Regions from separate parts of the Streptomyces sp. NPDC003720 genome, predicted to be linked through region 1. Evidence: riboswitches for the same ligand, from Rfam matches in the RefSeq annotation. Region 1 holds a riboswitch; each other region holds the start of a gene.
What was found. A riboswitch is a leader RNA that binds a small molecule or an ion and turns the genes downstream of it on or off. The one in region 1 is predicted to bind cobalamin.

Region 1 (4,004 bases):
CCGGCGGGCCGGGATCGCCGCCGAGCTGGCCGCGAACCTGGCGCTGAACGCCTCGTGGAGCCGGCTGTTCTTCGCCCGCCGCGACCCCGAGGCGGCGCTCGCCGGGAACGTGCTGCTCAACCTCAGCAACGCCCGGCTCATCCGGCGGATCGGCCGCACCGACCGGGCCGCGGCCGCGGCCCTCGCGCCCTACGCCGGCTGGTGCGCCTTCGCGGCCGCCCTGAACGCCTCCATCGTCCGGCTCAACCGCTGACGGACTTCGCTCCGGCCTGTTGCGTCTGCGTACAGTGGGGCGTATGCGACGTCGGCCCAGAAACACAGCGAACCGAACATGAGGGACTTCTCCGCCATGCCGGACGACGACGCGCTGTTCGGACTCGACGCCCTGCCCGGCGCCGGGCCCGCCGGGGGCGAGCCGGCCCGGCCGCCGGCCGCCGGTCCGCTGTTCCGCGACTCCGACGCCGCCCGGCGGCTGCTGCCCGTGCGGACGATCTACGCCGAGCCCGCTGCCGCCGCCTCGCCCCGCGGCCGCCAGATCCTCGCCCGGCACCCCGCCGCGCGGGTCGTCGAGGTGGACTCCCACTGGCGCATCCCGCAGCTGCACGGCGACGAGGGGAACGTCGGGCGCTGGGTGCGGGTGAAGGGCGAGACGCTGGTGCTGGGCGAGCGCAAGACGCTCACCACCCGGCCCAACGGCCGGTCGGCCGACTGGATCGCCCCCGGTCCGTCCAACGGCTGCGCCATGGCCTGCGTGTACTGCTACGTGCCGCGCCGCAAGGGATACGCCAATCCCGTCACCGTCTTCACCAACATCGAGCGGATCATCGCCCACCTGGGCCGGCACATCGCGCGCCAGGGCCCCAAGCGGGAACCCAACCAGTGCGACGACCGGGCGTGGGTCTACGACATCGGCGAGAACGGCGACTGCTCGGTGGACGCGCTGATCTGCGACAACACCGCCGATCTCGTGCACGCATTCCGGCAGTGGCCCACCGCCAAGGCGTCCTTCGCCACGAAGTTCGTGAACCCGGATCTGCTCGCGCTGGACCCGCGGGGCCGCACCCGCGTCCGGTTCTCGGTCATGCCGGGCGAGGACTCGCGGCTGCTGGACATCCGGACGTCGCCGGTGGCCGAGCGGATCGCCGCCGCGGCCGACTTCCTGGACGCGGGGTACGAGGTGCACTTCAACCTCTCCCCCGTCGTGCTGCGCCCCGGATGGCAGGAGGCCTGGGCCGAGCTGCTCCGGCAGCTCGACGACGTGCTCCCGGACCGGGTCAGACGGCAGGCCGCCGCCGAAGTGATCATGCTGACCCACAACCGGGAACTGCACGAGGTGAACCTCGGCTGGCATCCGCGCGCCGAGGACGTGCTCTGGCAGCCCGGCGTCCAGGAGGGCAAACGCTCCGAGAACGGGGCGCTGAACGTGCGCTACGACCACGTGGTCAAGGCGAGGGCGCTGGACGAGCTGCGCGGGCTCGTCGCGGCGCACGCCCCCTGGCTGCGCATCCGGTACGCCTTCTGAACCGGGCCCCGCGGACCGCTCCTGACGACGGCCGCGGGGTCCTCCGGCCGACGCGCGGCGCCGGCCCGTGAGCGGGCCGGCGCCGCGCGTCCGGGGGGGGTGCCTCAGTGATGCGCGGCCGGGGCGCCCAGACCGGCGGCCCGGCATCCGCCCGGCCCGCGTTCCGCGGCGAGCACGCGTTCCGCGAGGACGCCGAAGACCAGTCCGAACGAGGTCCACAGCGTCGCCTGGACGGCCAGCGCGGCCAGACGGAACTGCCAGAGCAGGCTCGGGGAGAAGTCCTTGGGGACCTCGTCGACGGCCGGCAGGAACGCGTAGGCGAGCCCGGCGGCCAGGAGGAAGAACGCGCCCGCGGCCACCGTCGCGTTCCAGTTGCCCAGCCGGGGGGCGAGCCGCTTGCCGAGGATCACCGTGGCGACCGCCAGCAGCACGCTCAGGACCAGCATCAGGAAGTACAGCGCGGTGCGCCTGCCGATCGTGTCGGGGTCGCCGACGGACGGCGGATTGGCCGGGTACTTCAGGAACGGCACGACGTAGACGGCGACGAGGCCCGCGGCCGCCAGGAGCAGCGCGCTCGCGCGGGGCCCGAAGCGGCCTACGCGGCCCAGCGCGAAGCAGTAGGCGAGGGCGGCGATGCCGCCGAACGCGATGCCGTAGACGAGCACGCCGGTGGACAGGCCGGCGGTCGACTGCATCGTGCGGGAGACCGCCTCCACGCCGTGTTCGTGGGAGTGCGCCTCTTCGTAGGCGATGGCCGCGTCGACACGCGGCTCACCGAGGAAGTAGGCGACGACGAGGGCGAGCAGGCCCGCGGTGAGTCCCGCGAGCATGCCACGCACCAACAGGTTCCGGACGGTTGCCGAATTCATGAGCCCGTGCGCTTCCTCGCCCGGTCAGTGGCAGGGGAAGCCGAGCAGATGCCGGGCGTCGTGCACCCACTCGTGCACGTTCTCACCGGACGTCACGGAGGTGGCGCCCTGTTCGGCGCCGACGAAGTACAGCAGGACCAGCATCAGGACGCCGAAGAAGACCGCCCAGGGGACGATGGCGCCGATCGGCAGCTTGGCGGGAAGGGCGGTGGGGGTGGGCTGAATGGCGGACTGCGCCATGGCAGGACCTCCTGGGGAACTCGCGTCCCTGCTCGGTGGTGCACGGGACGACGGGCGGGTCTGACTTGCCCGGCCCGCACCGGGATGGGTGCGTACAGGGCTCACAGTGGCGCGACCGTGCCGGATTCCCACCGGCTTCCGCGTTCCGTCGTCTCTGTCGCCGAGAAGGTACCGCGAAGTGCGGGTGCGGCCAAGTGCGCACGGGCCGGGGACTGCGCGCCCCCGCGACCGCCGTAGGCTGTGGAACCCCTGTGCCGAAAGGGCCGTTGACGATGCGGGCGACCTCATGACGACCCGAGTGACGCTGGTCTCACCGGCGATGAACCCCTCCCTGCGGGAGGCCCGCTTCGACGACGGGTGTTCGCTCGACGCGGCCGGCGCCGCGCGCGCCCACGCGGCCGCCGGCGAACTGCGGACCGCCGCGACGGCCCTCGTCTCCCCCACCGTCCGCTGCCGGGAGACGGCGGCCGCGCTGGGTCTCGACGCACGCGCCGAACCCGCCCTGGCGGGCCTCGACATGGGCCGCTGGCGGGGGCGGACCCTCGACGAGGTCGGCGCCGGGGAGCCGGAGGCGCTGGCCCGGTGGCTGGCCGACCCGGCGGCTGCCCCGCACGGCGGGGAGTCGGTGCGCCTTCTGTGCGCCCGGGTCGGGGACTGGCTGGAGGAGGCCGCCCGGTGCGCCGGCCGCACGGTGGCGGTGGTCGAGCCGGAGGTCGTGCGGGCCGTGGCCGTGCGGGTGCTCGGCGCTCCGGAGACGGCCTTCTGGCGGATCGACGTACCGCCCCTGACCGCCACCTCGTTCACCGGCCGGGCGGGACGCTGGAACCTCACGCCCGGCACCGCGCTGGGCGGATCGAGCGGCACCCCGTAGACCCCCTCAGGACGCTTACGGACGCGCACTGGACGCCGTTGTGCCCGGCCGTGAGACTGGGCCGGGTCCGACGCCCCCGGCTCCCCAGGACGGTGACCATGCAAGAGGAACTGCCCCGCGTCGAACTCACCCCGCAGGCCGCGGAACTGGTGCGCCGGCTGCGGGCCGAGCACGGGCCGCTGATGTTCCACCAGTCCGGCGGCTGCTGTGACGGCAGCGCGCCCATGTGCTACCCCGACGGGGAGTTCCGCACCGGCGGTTCGGACGTGCTGCTGGCCGAGCTGGCGGTGGACGGCGTCGAGGAGCCCGTGACCTTCTGGATGTCGCGGAGCCAGTACGAGGCCTGGAGCCACACCCGGCTCATCGTGGACGTCGTACCCGGCAGAGGGAGCGGTTTCTCGCTGGAGGCACCCGAGGGAGTACGTTTTCTCACCCGTTCTCGCGTAGTCGACGCCTAGCCGTCCCGCTCGTCACCGTCGTCTGGTGCACTTCCCCCGAGTGC
Region 2 (4,004 bases), on a different contig from region 1:
TCGAAGTCGTCCAGGGTGCCGAGGCGGGAGTCGACGCCCCGGGGGTCGGCGACGTCGTAGCCGCCGTCGGCCAGTTCCGAGGGGTAGAAGGGGCTCAGCCACAGGGCGTCGACGCCGAGCGTGGCGAGGTGGTTCAGGCGCTGGGCGACTCCCCTGAGGTCGCCGAGCCCGTCGCCGTCGGCGTCGGCGAAGCTGCGCGGATACACCTGGTACACGACGGCCTGGCGCCACCAGTCCGGGTTCCGGGACGAGAGGTCTGCCATGCGGGCTCCCTTCGGGAAGGACGACAGTACAGAGCCTGTCCACATTGCCCGGAAAGAGAACCTTCAGGTGATGGGGAGTGGATCCTTCCCCGTGTGACGAAGTTGTGACGGAGCCATGAACGCCCCCTGCATACACGCAGGTTGACAGGTTTCAACACGGCCGATCACCATGGCCTCACACTGTGGCGCATGTGACCAATGGGCCGCGTGTCTCTTCTGACTTCTTCGCTCACTCGAGCTTCTGCGATGGGATACCCATGTCCATAGCCAGACGTGTCACCGCGCGCCGCCTGCTGGGGACGGGCGCCGCGTCACTCGCCCTCTGCGCCGCCTCGGTCGCCGCCGCCTCCGGCGCGTGGGCCCACGGCGCGCACGGCGGTGACGGCTGGAGGTCCGGCGGCCACTACGCGCCCGGCACCGGCGCGGGCACCGAGACCGGCACCGACCGCTGCCAGTTCTCGCTGGACGGCGTGAACTTCTTCGACTCGGTGAAGGTGGACGACCAGAACCTCCGGCCGACCGAGGACGGCAAGGTCCACGTCAAGGTGCGTGCCGCCGGGGGCGCCGCGGGCTGCACCGCCTCGCTGGCCTCCTACCTGGCCCACGGCGCGAGCTTCGCCACCTCCGGCGAGCAGGTCTTCGTCGACTTCGACACCGTGGCCGTGAAGCCGGGCGACACCGACTCCCTCGACATCGCGGTGCCGGACGCGGGCTGCTTCGCGCAGATCGACCTCTACCGCGGCGCGGTCAAATTCGACGGCAAGAACGGCGCGAACGACGGCTTCGAGCACGGGGACCTGCCCAAGGGCCCGGACCACCCGGTCATCAAGGACAAGCTGATCGCGGCCTGGAACGGCGGCACCAAGGACTGCGCCACCACGCCCGAGCAGCCGCAGTCCCCGTCGCCGAGCGCCCCCGCGGACGACTCGGCGTCGCCCGCGCCGAGCACGTCGGAGCCGTCCACGCCGAGCGACTCGGAGTCGTCCGCCGCGCCGTCCCCGGCCGCCACGGAGTCGGCGCCGGCCCCGTCCGCCTCCGAGTCGCGGGCCGGCTCGGCGCCCACCCCGGACGGGGGCGACGACGGGGGCGACCTCGCGGAGACCGGTGGCGGCGGCAACTCGGGGCTGATCGCGGGCGGGGCCGCCGTGCTGGTCGCCGGCGGAGCCGCCTTCGTGCTCGTCTCGCGCCGCAGGCGGGGCGCCCAGGGCTGACGGCCCGGCCCACCACGACCCCCGCCGTCCCGCGGCAGCCGCAAGGCCCGCGGGACGGCGGGGGCGTCTCGCATGTGATCTTGCGTACCCGCACCGGTGCCCGGCTAGGCGGACGGGCGTTCACCCGCCTACGGTGGGCGGGCCGTGGTGCTCGGGAAGTCGGTGACGGCCCCTCAGGGGTCCATGCCGACGCGGCCCTCGCCACTGTGATCGGGGAGTTCCCGTCCCGTCCGGCGTCCGCCGGGCCACTGGCCGTGTCCACGGCTGGGAAGGCAGGGACGGCGAACGCACCACCCCGTAAGCCAGGAGACCGGCCACGGCAGCTCACGAGATGATCCACGAGGTGCTGGAGCGTGAATCCGATGGCCGATGCCGCTGCCTTCCGATGGCGACGCGAGGACACGATCAGGACGGCGGGGCTGCTGGGGGTGATCGCCGCCCTGCACGTCGTCGCCTTCGGGGTGCTGTTCCTGCTCGTCGCCCCCGGGCACTACAAGGTCGGCCAGGACGTCTTCGGCGTCGGCCTCGGCGTCACCGCCTACACCCTGGGCATGCGGCACGCCTTCGACGCCGACCACATCGCCGCGATCGACAACACCACCCGCAAGCTGATGGCCGACGGCAGGCGGCCGGTGTCGGTGGGCTTCTGGTTCGCGCTGGGCCACTCCGGCGTGGTGGTGCTGCTGGCCCTGCTGATCGCGGGCGGCACCCGGCTCGCCGGCCGGGTCATGGACGAGCACTCGCGCACCCACCAGGTGCTCGGCTTCATGGGCACGACGATCTCCGGCGCCTTCCTCTACCTCATCGCCGCCCTCAATCTGGTCGCGCTGGCCGGCATCCTGAGGGTGTTCCGGGCGATGCGGTCCGGCACGTACGACGAGCGTGAGCTGGAACAGCACCTGGACTCGCGGGGGTTCATGAACCGCGTCCTCGGGCGGCTGACCAAGTCCATCTCGCGGCCGGGCCAGATGTTCCCGCTGGGCTTCCTGTTCGGCCTCGGCTTCGACACGGCCACCGAGGTCACGCTGATGGTGATGGCCGGTTCGGGCGCGGCGGCCGGACTGCCCTGGTACGCGGTCCTGTGCCTGCCGCTGCTCTTCGCCGCCGGGATGAGCCTGTTCGACACCCTCGACGGCACGTTCATGAACTTCGCCTACCAGTGGGCGTTCTCCAACCCGGTGCGCAAGGTCTTCTACAACCTCACGATCACCGGGCTGTCCATCGCCGTCGCGTTCCTCATCGGCACCATCGAGCTGGTCGGCGTCCTGCACGAGAAGTTCGCCCTGGGCGACGCCGTGACCGGCTGGATCGCCGGGCTGGACCTGGACAGCGTCGGCTACGTCATCGTGGGGCTGTTCGTGGTGGTGTGGGCGGCGGCGCTGGCGTACTGGCGGCTGGCGCGGGTGGAGGAGCGCTGGACGGCACGGGTCCCGGCGGCGTCCGACTGAGCCGGGGCCGGTGGGACGGCACGGGTCCCGGCGGCGTCCTACGGATCCGGGGTCGGTGGGACGGCACGGGTCCCGGCGGCGTCCGACTGAGCCGGGGTCGGCGGCCTAGGCCGGGGGCCCCTCGACCGTCTCCAGGTAGAGCTTCACGAACCGGTCCACGTCCACGTCCAGCGCGACGTCCACCAGGGGCTGCTCGCGGACGCCCTCGTGGATCTCGGACTCGCCGGGGCGGGGGCGGCGGTCGACCAGCGTCTGGCCGCGGGCCGGGCCGGGCGCCAGGCAGACCTCCACCGGCAGCAGCCGGGTGGCGATGCCCGCCGGGTCGGCGACCGCGCAGACCGCGCCGGCGTCACCGAGTCCGCCCGCCTCCTCGGCCTCGGGCTCGCCGCCCTGCGCGGTGGGCCGGTGGGCGAGGAGATCCCCGGCCAGCCGGGTGCCCGGGTCGGCGCTGCCGCGCAGCCGGTGCACGTCGGCGCCGGGCACGACGACCCGCATGAAGACGTCCAGCCCGTACATCGTGATCGGCACCCCGGCGGTGAGCAGCACGGCCGCCGCCTCGGGGTCGTGCCAGACGTTGAACTCGGCGACGGGCGTGGCGTTTCCGGTGGCGACCGCGCCGCCCATGAACACGATCCGCTCGATGTTGCGGGTCACCTCGGGGTGGGTGCGCAGCAGCAGGGCGATGTTGGTGAGCGGCGCGGTGGGCACGAGGGTGACCGGGCGGGGCGAGGCCAGGATCTCCCGGCGCAGCAGGGTCACGGCGTCCACGTCGGCGGGGGCGCGGGTGGGCGCTGGCAGGCCCAGGTCGCCCATCCCGTCCGAGCCGTGCACGTGCCGGGCCGAGCGGGCCGGCTCGATCAGCGGGCGCTCGGCGCCCCGCGCCACCGGGATGTCCGGGGCGCCGGCCCGCTCCAGCACGGTCAGGGTGTTGCGGACCACCCCGTCCACGTCCGTGTTCCCGGCCACGCAGGTGACGGCCCGCAGGTCGAGGCCCGGGTGGCGTACGGCGAACAGCAGGGCCAGGGCGTCGTCGACGCCGGTGTCACAGTCGATGATCACAGGAATACCGGCCTGCCCGGCCA
Region 3 (4,004 bases), on a different contig from region 1:
CGTGGAGGAGGAAGTCGTCGAAGCCGTCGTCGTCGGGGCGGTCGTCCAAGCCGAGGTCGTGGTCCAGCTTCGCCGCCTGGATGAGGGTCCAGATCTGGGCGCGGATGGCGGGCAGCTTGGCCGGGTCCATCGAGGAGATCTGCGCGTACTCGTCGAGGAGTTGCTCCAGGCGCGCGATGTCGCCGTAGGAGTCGGCGCGGGCCATGGGCGGGACGAGGTGGTCGACGAGGGTGGCGTGGACGCGGCGCTTGGCCTGCGTGCCCTCGCCGGGGTCGTTGACCAGGAAGGGGTAGATCAGGGGCAGGTCGCCGAGGGCCGCGTCCGGGGCACAGGCGGCGGACAGGCCGGCGTTCTTGCCGGGCAGCCACTCCAGGTTGCCGTGCTTGCCGAGGTGGATCATCGCGTCGGCGCCGAAGCCGCCCTCCGTCTGCGGGGCGGCGATCCAGCGGTAGGCAGCCAGGTAGTGGTGGGAGGGCGGGAGGTCCGGGTCGTGGTAGATGGCGATGGGGTTCTCGCCGAAGCCGCGCGGGGGCTGGATCAGAATGAGCAGATTGCCGAAGCGCAGGGCCGCGAGGACGATGTCGCCCTCCCGGTTGCGACTGCGGTCGACGAACATCTCGCCCGGCGCCGGCCCCCAGTGCTCCTCCACCGCCGTCCGCAGTTCCTTGGGGAGCGTGGCGAACCAGCGCCGGTAGTCGGCGGCCGGGATACGGACCGGGTTGCGGGCCAGCTGTTCCTCGGTGAGCCAGTCCTGGTCGTGACCGCCCGCCTCGATGAGCGCGCGGATCAGTTCGTCACCGTCACCGGAGGCCAGGCCGGGGATGTGCGTGTCCGAGCCGAAGTCGTACCCCTCGTCGCGAAGGCGCCTGAGCAGGGCTACGGCGCTGGCGGGAGTGTCCAGGCCGACCGCGTTGCCGATCCGGGAGTGCTTGGTGGGGTACGCCGACAGGACGAGGGCCAGGCGCTTCCGGGCCGGCGGGATGTGGCGGAGGCGGGCGTGGCGTACGGCGATTCCGGCGACCCGGGCCGCACGCTCGGGATCGGCGACGTAGGCCGGGAGGCCGTCGGCGTCGATCTCCTTGAAGGAGAACGGCACGGTGATCAGGCGGCCGTCGAACTCGGGGACCGCGATCTGGCTGGCCGCGTCCAGCGGGGAGACGCCCTCGTCGTTCTCCTCCCAGGTGGTGCGGGACCCGGTCAGGCACAGGGCCTGGAGGATGGCGACGTCGAGCGAGGTGAGCGCGCCCGCGTCCCAGGACTCGTCGTCGCCGCCGGCCGATGCCTCGGCCGGCTTGGTGCCTCCGGCCGCCAGGACCGTGGTGACGATGGCGTCGGCGGCCCGGAGTTCGGCGATCAGGTCGGACTCGGGGGCGCGCAGGGAGGCCACGTACAGCGGGAGCGGTCGTCCGCCGGCTTCCTCGATGGCGTCGCAGAGCGTGTGCACGAAGGCGGTGTTGCCGCTCATGTGGTGGGCCCGGTAGTAGAGCACCGCCACGGTGGGGAAGTTCGGTTCGCCGCTGGGTGCCGACCGTTGCAGTGGGCCCCATGTGGGTGCGGGGGCCGGTGCCTCGAAGCCGTGGCCGGTGAGCAGGACCGTGTCGGAGAGGAAGCGGGCGAGCTGCTCCAGGTTGGCGGGGCCGCCGTGGGCGAGGTAGGCGTGGGCCTCGGCGGCGATGCCGACGGGGACGGTGGAGGCGGCCATCAGCTGGGCGTCGGGGGCCTGTTCGCCAGTCAGGACGATCACCGGGCGGCCGTCGGCCAGCAGCAGGTCGAGGCCGTCCTGCCAGGCGCGGATGCCGCCGAGGAGGCGTACGACGATCAGGTCCACGCCGTCGAGGAGGGCGGGAAGGTCGTCGAGGTGCAGGCGGGCCGGATTGGCGAAGCGATAGGCGACCGGGCCGTCGGCCGCGCGGGCGCTGAGCAGGTCGGTGTCGGACGTCGACAGGAGAAGGATCATGCGCGGTCGGCCTTCCTCGGGGTCCGCGCCCCGGGCGGTTCAGGACGGCGGGAGTTCCTGGCTCACCCGGCCCCTTGAGGGACAGGCTCACAGTGGCGGGACCGCGCCGGAGTCGCACCGGGCTTCCTCCCCTGTCGCCGTCTGCGGCGAAGGCGGACCGGATGATCCACCGAGGAGCATAGTAAGGGGCACTGAAGAGGTACGGGGCATACGTTTGGTCGGATCGTCGGTATGCTCGCCGCCATGTCCACGGCTCCCGTACTTCTGTCGTCCCAGGCCGCAGCGGTCTTCCGGGACCGCGGTGACGCCTGTCCGGGCGCGTTGCGGCTGCACCCGGCAGACGACGGCGCGTTGGCGCGGGTACGGATTCCCGGGGGCGTGCTCCGCGTCGATCAGGCCAGGGCACTCGGGCGTGCGGCACGCGAGTTGGGCGACGGGGAGCTGCATCTGACCTCACGGGGTAACGTGCAGCTGCGTGGGCTTCATGCCGACTACGGTGGCGAGTTGGCGGAGCGGCTGAGTGCAGCCGGGCTGCTTCCGTCGTGGCGGCACGAGCGGATTCGTAACGTCGTCGCATCGCCACTGTCCGGCCTCGACGGGCACGGGTTCGCCGACGTACGGCCGTGGCTGCCGGCGCTGGACGAGCTGATCTGCGCGAGCGAGACGGCGGCCGGGCTGTCCGGGCGGTTCCTCTTCGCCCTCGACGACGGGCGCGGGGACGTGGCCGGTCTGGGAGCCGACGTGACGGTACGGGCGACGCCGGACGGGGATGCGTGGCTGTGGATCGGAGAGTCCGATCGCGTCGCCCTCGTCAGCGCCGAGGACGCGCCCGCAGCAGCTGTCCTGGCTGCGGAAGTCTTCCTGGAGTCAAGTCGGGGCCGCGCGTGGCGGGTTGCCGAACTCGGCGAAGCAGCCGATGACTTGATGGGTGAGGTGTTGGCGCGCCTTCCACAGGGGCGAGCCGCGGTCGCACCCTCGTGGCCCGTCGGAGTGCCGCCGCGACCGGGCGTCGTCGAGAACCCCGACGGTGGAACGGGACTGTCCGTCCTTGCCCCGCTGGGTCGTATCACCGCCGCCCAGTGGACGCAGTTGACGGCTGTCGCATCCTCCGAGGCACGCCTGACCCCCTGGCGGGGCGTGGTCCTTCCCACCGTCACCGCCGACCGCCTCGCCGCCCTCACCACCGCCGGACTGATCACCGACCCCGCCTCCCCCTGGCTCGGCGTCGGCGCCTGCACCGGACGGCCCGGCTGCGTCAAGTCGCGCACAGACATCCGTACGGACGCGGCGGCGGCTCTCGCCCCCGGCGGCGAGCTCCCGGCGTACTTCTCCGGCTGTGAGCGGCGCTGCGGCCGGCCGCGCGGCGACCACGTCGACGTCGTCGCCACCGAGGCCGGCGGGTACCGGATCTCCGTCGTACGAGACGGACGCCCAGCCCCCGCCACCACCATCGACGACCCTTCGCAGCTCGCGACCGCCCTCGCGGCGGCCCGCACGGACGACACGGATGACTAGGAGCACGGTGTTCGAGTACGAGAAGGACGGCGCGGCCATCTACCGCCGGTCCTTTGCCACGATTCGCGCGGAGGCGGACCTCGCGGGCCTGCCCGCCGACGTCAGCCAGGTCGCGGTGCGGATGATCCACGCCTGTGGGATGGTCGACCTCGTCCGGGACCTGGCCTACACACCCGCCGTGGTGGCCCGCGCCCGCGAGGCCCTGCGTGCCGGAGCACCGATCTTCTGTGACGTGCAGATGGTGGCCAGTGGCGTGACCCGCAAGCGGCTTCCGGCCGGCAACGACGTGATCTGCACGCTGTCCGACCCTTCCGTACCGGAACTGGCCGCGGAGCTGGGCACCACGCGCAGCGCCGCCGCGCTGGAGCTGTGGCGCGAGAGGCTGGAGGGTGCGGTGGTCGCCGTCGGCAACGCACCCACCGCCCTCTTCCGGCTCCTGGAGATGGTCGAGGAGGGTGCGCCCCGTCCGGCGGCCGTGATCGGTGTACCCGTGGGCTTCGTGGGCGCCGCCGAGTCCAAGGACGCCCTGGCG
Region 4 (4,004 bases), on a different contig from region 1:
GTTGCGCATCCCCACCTCGGCGATCCGCGCCCGCAGCGCCGCCCAGCGCTCCGGCCAGGTGAACTCGACGCCGTAGTGGTCGGGGTGCAGCACGCCCTGGGCGGTGCGGGTCTTCCGCCAGGCCGGCAGCGGGCCGTTGCGCTCGGCGAGGTCCGCGGATGCCTCGTACGCGGCGAGCATGATCCGCTCGGCGATCCGCGTGGACAGCGCCCTGGCCTCGGCGGAGTCGAAGGGCAGCCGCAGCTTGAAGAAGACGTCCTGCAGGCCCATCGCGCCCAGGCCCACCGGACGCCAGTTGGCGTTCGACCGGCCCGCCTGCTCGGTCGGGTAGAAGTTGATGTCGACCACGCGGTCGAGGAAGGTGACGGCCGTGCGGACGGTCTCGTCGAGCCGCTCCCAGTCGAGGTCGCCGGCCGCCGTGTCCACGAAGGCGCCGAGGTTGACCGACCCCAGGTTGCACACCGCGGTCTCGCCGTCGTCGGTGACCTCGAGGATCTCGGTGCACAGGTTGGAGGAGTGCACGACGTGGCCCGCGGTCGCCGTCTGGTTGGCGGTGCGGTTGGCGGCGTCCTTGAAGGTCATCCAGCCGTTGCCGGTCTGCGCGAGGGTGCGCATCATGCGGCCGTACAGGTCCCGGGCGGGCATCGTCTTCCTCGCGAGCCCGGCGGCCTCCGCCCTGCGGTACGCGGCGTCGAACTCCTCGCCCCACAGGTCGACCAGCTCCGGCACGTCCGCCGGGGAGAACAGCGACCACCGCTCGTCGGCGTCGACCCGGCGCATGAACTCGTCCGGGATCCAGTGCGCGAGGTTCAGGTTGTGCGTACGGCGGGCGTCCTCACCGGTGTTGTCCCGCAGCTCCAGGAACTCCTCGATGTCGGAGTGCCAGGTCTCCAGGTACACCGCGGCGGCCCCCTTGCGCCGGCCGCCCTGGTTCACCGCGGCCACCGAGGCGTCCAGCGTCTTCAGGAAAGGCACGATCCCGTTGGAGTGCCCGTTGGTGCCCCGGATCAGCGAACCGCGGCCGCGGATGCGGGAGTAGGACAGGCCGATGCCGCCGGCGTGCTTGGAGAGGCGGGCGACCTGGTGGTACCGGTCGTAGATGGAGTCCAGCTCGTCCAGCGGGGAGTCGAGGAGGTAGCAGGACGACATCTGCGGATGCCGGGTGCCGGAGTTGAAGAGGGTGGGGGAGGAGGGCAGGTAGTCGAGCCGGCTCATCAGGCCGTACAGCGCGGCGACCTCGTCCACGGAGCGGGCGGTGTCGTCCTCGGCCAGGCCGGCGGCGACGCGCAGCATGAAGTGCTGCGGCGTCTCGATCACCCGGCGGGTGATGGGGTGGCGGAGCAGGTAGCGGCTGTGCAGCGTGCGCAGGCCGAAGTACCCGAAGCGGTCGTCGGCCGCCGGGTCGACCAGCGCGTCGAGCCGTTCGGCGTGCAGCCGCACGAACTCCGCGGTGCGGTCGGCGACGAGACCCTCACGATGGCCGACGGCGACCGACCCGGTGAAGGACGTGACGCCCTGCGAGGCGGCCTCGGCGCGGATGGAGACGGTCAGCAGCCGGGCGGCCAGCCGGGAGTAGGCGGGGTCCTCGGAGATCAGTCCGGCGGCCGCCTCCGTGGCCAGCTCGCGCAACTCCGCCTCGTCGGCCCGGGCGGACCGGCCGCGCAGCGCGGCGGCGGCGACCCGGCCGGGGTCGGCGTCGGGGAGGTCGGCGGTCAGCTCGGTCAGGGTCCGCAGCAGTGCGGCACCGGGACCGTCGGTCTCCACCGGGGCTCCGCTCGCCGGGGTGGCTGAAGCCGGGTCGGCTGGCGCGATGGTCACGTGGGGCTCTCCCTCGCTCGGCACGGGGCCTTGCGGAGGGCAGGGGGCAGCGCGAGCGCGCACGGCGTCGCGTCCCCGGCCCATTCCACGAGGCCCGGACGTCGATGAGCACCCGGACCGGACGGCCGGGCGCGTGCTGCCGGCAGGTCCTCGGACTGAACAGGCGTGCGGAGACACGCGAGTACACCGTTGCGGGACAGTTCCGGATTCGCACCGGATTCCCCTGCGGCGACAGCGAGCATGAGCATACATCTAGTGCCGGGCCGTCGTGTCACCCCCACATGTTGTGCCTGTTGCGTGTTGCGACGGCTCCGCAGTGTCAACTCGCACGACAGCGGGCCGCCGGGGGAGGTGCCCTCGGCGGCCCGCTGCGGGTGGTCCGTGACCGGTCGCGCTAGTGGGCGCTTCCCGCGGTGGCGGGCGGGAGCTCCACCTCGACGCCGGGGTCGCCCGCGTCCGCCGTGTAGTCCTCCGGCCGGGTCTCGTCGAGGCCCTCCGGGGCCTTCACGGCCTTCAGGACGAAGGTGAGCACCACGGTGACCACGACATTCAGCACGAACGCGGTGAGGCCGATGTAGCCGATCTCCCCGATGCCCGGGATCTCCTTCGCGGAGCCGCCGAAGTGCTTCTGGGTCGGCGAGGCCACCCCGTACGCGGCGAGCGTGCCGTACACCATGCCGACCGCCCAGCCGGCGAGCAGCGCCCAGCGGTGGAACCAGCGGGTGAACAGGCCGCCGACCAGGGCCGGGAAGGTCTGCAGGATCCAGATGCCGCCCAGCAGCTGGAAGTTGATGGCGACCGTCTTGTCCATCGTCAGGACGAAGACCAGCGCGCCCACCTTCACCAGCAGCGACACGATCTTGGAGACCCGGGTCTCCTCCTTCGGCGTGGCGTCCGGCTTGATGAAGTCCTTGTAGATGTTGCGGGTGAACAGGTTCGCCGCCGCGATGGACATGATGGCCGCGGGCACCAGCGCGCCGATGCCGATCGCCGCGAAGGCCACGCCCGCGAACCAGTCCGGGAACATGTTCTCGAAGAGCTGCGGGATCGCCAGCTGGCCGTTGGTGACCTTCACCCCGGCCGCGATCGCCATGAAGCCGAGCAGGGCCAGCAGGCCGAGCATCAGCGAGTACAGCGGCAGGATCGTGGTGTTGCGGCGGATCACCTCACGGCTCTTGGAGGACAGGGTCGCGGTGATCGAGTGCGGGTACATGAACAGGGCGAGCGCGGAGCCGAGCGCCAGGGTGGCGTACGTCCACTGGCCCGCCTCCGGCGGTGCGAGCGCGCCGCGCGGCTTGCCGGTGGCCGGGTTCACCTGGCTGAAGGCGTCACCCGCCTTGGCGAAGACGTCGTCGAACCCGCCCAGCTTGATCGGGATGTAGATGATCGCCACCGCGATGACGATGTAGATCAGCGCGTCCTTCACGAACGCGATCAGCGCGGGGGCGCGCAGACCGGACGAGTAGGTGTACGCGGCCAGCACGCCGAAGGCGATGAGCAGCGGCAGGTCCTTCACGAACCAGTTGGTGTTCTCGCCGCCGCCGACGCCCATCACGTCCAGCACCGCCTGGATGCCCACGAGCTGGAGCGCGATGTACGGCATCGTCGCGAGGATGCCGGTGACCGCCACGGCCAGCGACAGGCCCTTGGAGCCGAACCGGCCGCGCACGAAGTCCGAGGTGGTGACGTAGCCGTGGCGGTGCGAGACCGACCACAGGCGGGGCAGGAACGTGAAGATGAGCGGGTAGACGAGGATCGTGTACGGGACGGCGAAGAAGCCGGCCGCGCCCGCCGCGTAGATCGCCGCCGGCACGGCGACGAAGGTGTACGCCGTGTACAGGTCGCCGCCGAGCAGGAACCAGGTGATCCAGGTGCCGAACGACCGTCCGCCCAGGCCCCATTCGTCCAGGGAGTGCTCGTTGTCGGCCCTGCGCCAGCGTGCGGCCATGAAGCCCACGACCGTGACGGCCAGGAAGAAGAAGATGAAGACGCCGAGTGCGACGCCGTTGACGCCGTCCTTCACTTCGCCGCACCCCCGCTCCGGGCGCCGCGGGCGCGCTGGTCACGCTGCCACAGCTGGTACGCCAGCATCGTGAGCGCGGTGGAGAGCAGCACCCACAGCATCTGGTACCAGTAGAAGAACGGGATCCCGATGAAGGCGGGGTCCGTCTTGGAGTACGAGCCGA

Region 2: linked by a shared signal. The riboswitch ahead of ACFYU0_RS13315 (HoxN/HupN/NixA family nickel/cobalt transporter) and the one ahead of ACFYU0_RS00825 (CbtB-domain containing protein) in region 1 are both predicted to bind cobalamin.
Region 3: linked by a shared signal. The riboswitch ahead of cobN (cobaltochelatase subunit CobN) and the one ahead of ACFYU0_RS00825 (CbtB-domain containing protein) in region 1 are both predicted to bind cobalamin.
Region 4: linked by a shared signal. The riboswitch ahead of ACFYU0_RS33245 (ribonucleoside-diphosphate reductase subunit alpha) and the one ahead of ACFYU0_RS00825 (CbtB-domain containing protein) in region 1 are both predicted to bind cobalamin.

The regions. Positions count from the first base shown of each region.
Region 1 is NZ_JBIANZ010000001.1:158,261-162,264, reverse strand. It holds gene ACFYU0_RS00840 (TspO/MBR family protein) at 1-253, shown strand, start outside; gene ACFYU0_RS00835 (spore photoproduct lyase family protein) at 332-1,522, shown strand; gene ACFYU0_RS00830 (CbtA family protein) at 1,627-2,391, opposite strand; gene ACFYU0_RS00825 (CbtB-domain containing protein) at 2,416-2,631, opposite strand; cobalamin riboswitch at 2,667-2,811, opposite strand; gene ACFYU0_RS00820 (histidine phosphatase family protein) at 2,918-3,502, shown strand; gene ACFYU0_RS00815 (DUF779 domain-containing protein) at 3,601-3,960, shown strand.
Region 2 is NZ_JBIANZ010000004.1:344,048-348,051, reverse strand. It holds gene ACFYU0_RS13325 (glycoside hydrolase family 13 protein) at 1-263, opposite strand, end outside; gene ACFYU0_RS13320 (LAETG motif-containing sortase-dependent surface protein) at 521-1,474, shown strand; cobalamin riboswitch at 1,603-1,808, shown strand; gene ACFYU0_RS13315 (HoxN/HupN/NixA family nickel/cobalt transporter) at 1,837-2,922, shown strand; gene ACFYU0_RS13310 (nucleoside hydrolase) at 3,028-4,004, opposite strand, start outside.
Region 3 is NZ_JBIANZ010000006.1:157,816-161,819, forward strand. It holds gene cobN (cobaltochelatase subunit CobN) at 1-1,957, opposite strand, end outside; cobalamin riboswitch at 1,986-2,134, opposite strand; gene cobG (precorrin-3B synthase) at 2,201-3,472, shown strand; gene ACFYU0_RS18180 (precorrin-8X methylmutase) at 3,465-4,004, shown strand, end outside.
Region 4 is NZ_JBIANZ010000015.1:168,476-172,479, reverse strand. It holds gene ACFYU0_RS33245 (ribonucleoside-diphosphate reductase subunit alpha) at 1-1,818, opposite strand, end outside; cobalamin riboswitch at 1,942-2,101, opposite strand; gene mctP (monocarboxylate uptake permease MctP) at 2,213-3,841, opposite strand; gene ACFYU0_RS33235 (DUF3311 domain-containing protein) at 3,838-4,004, opposite strand, start outside.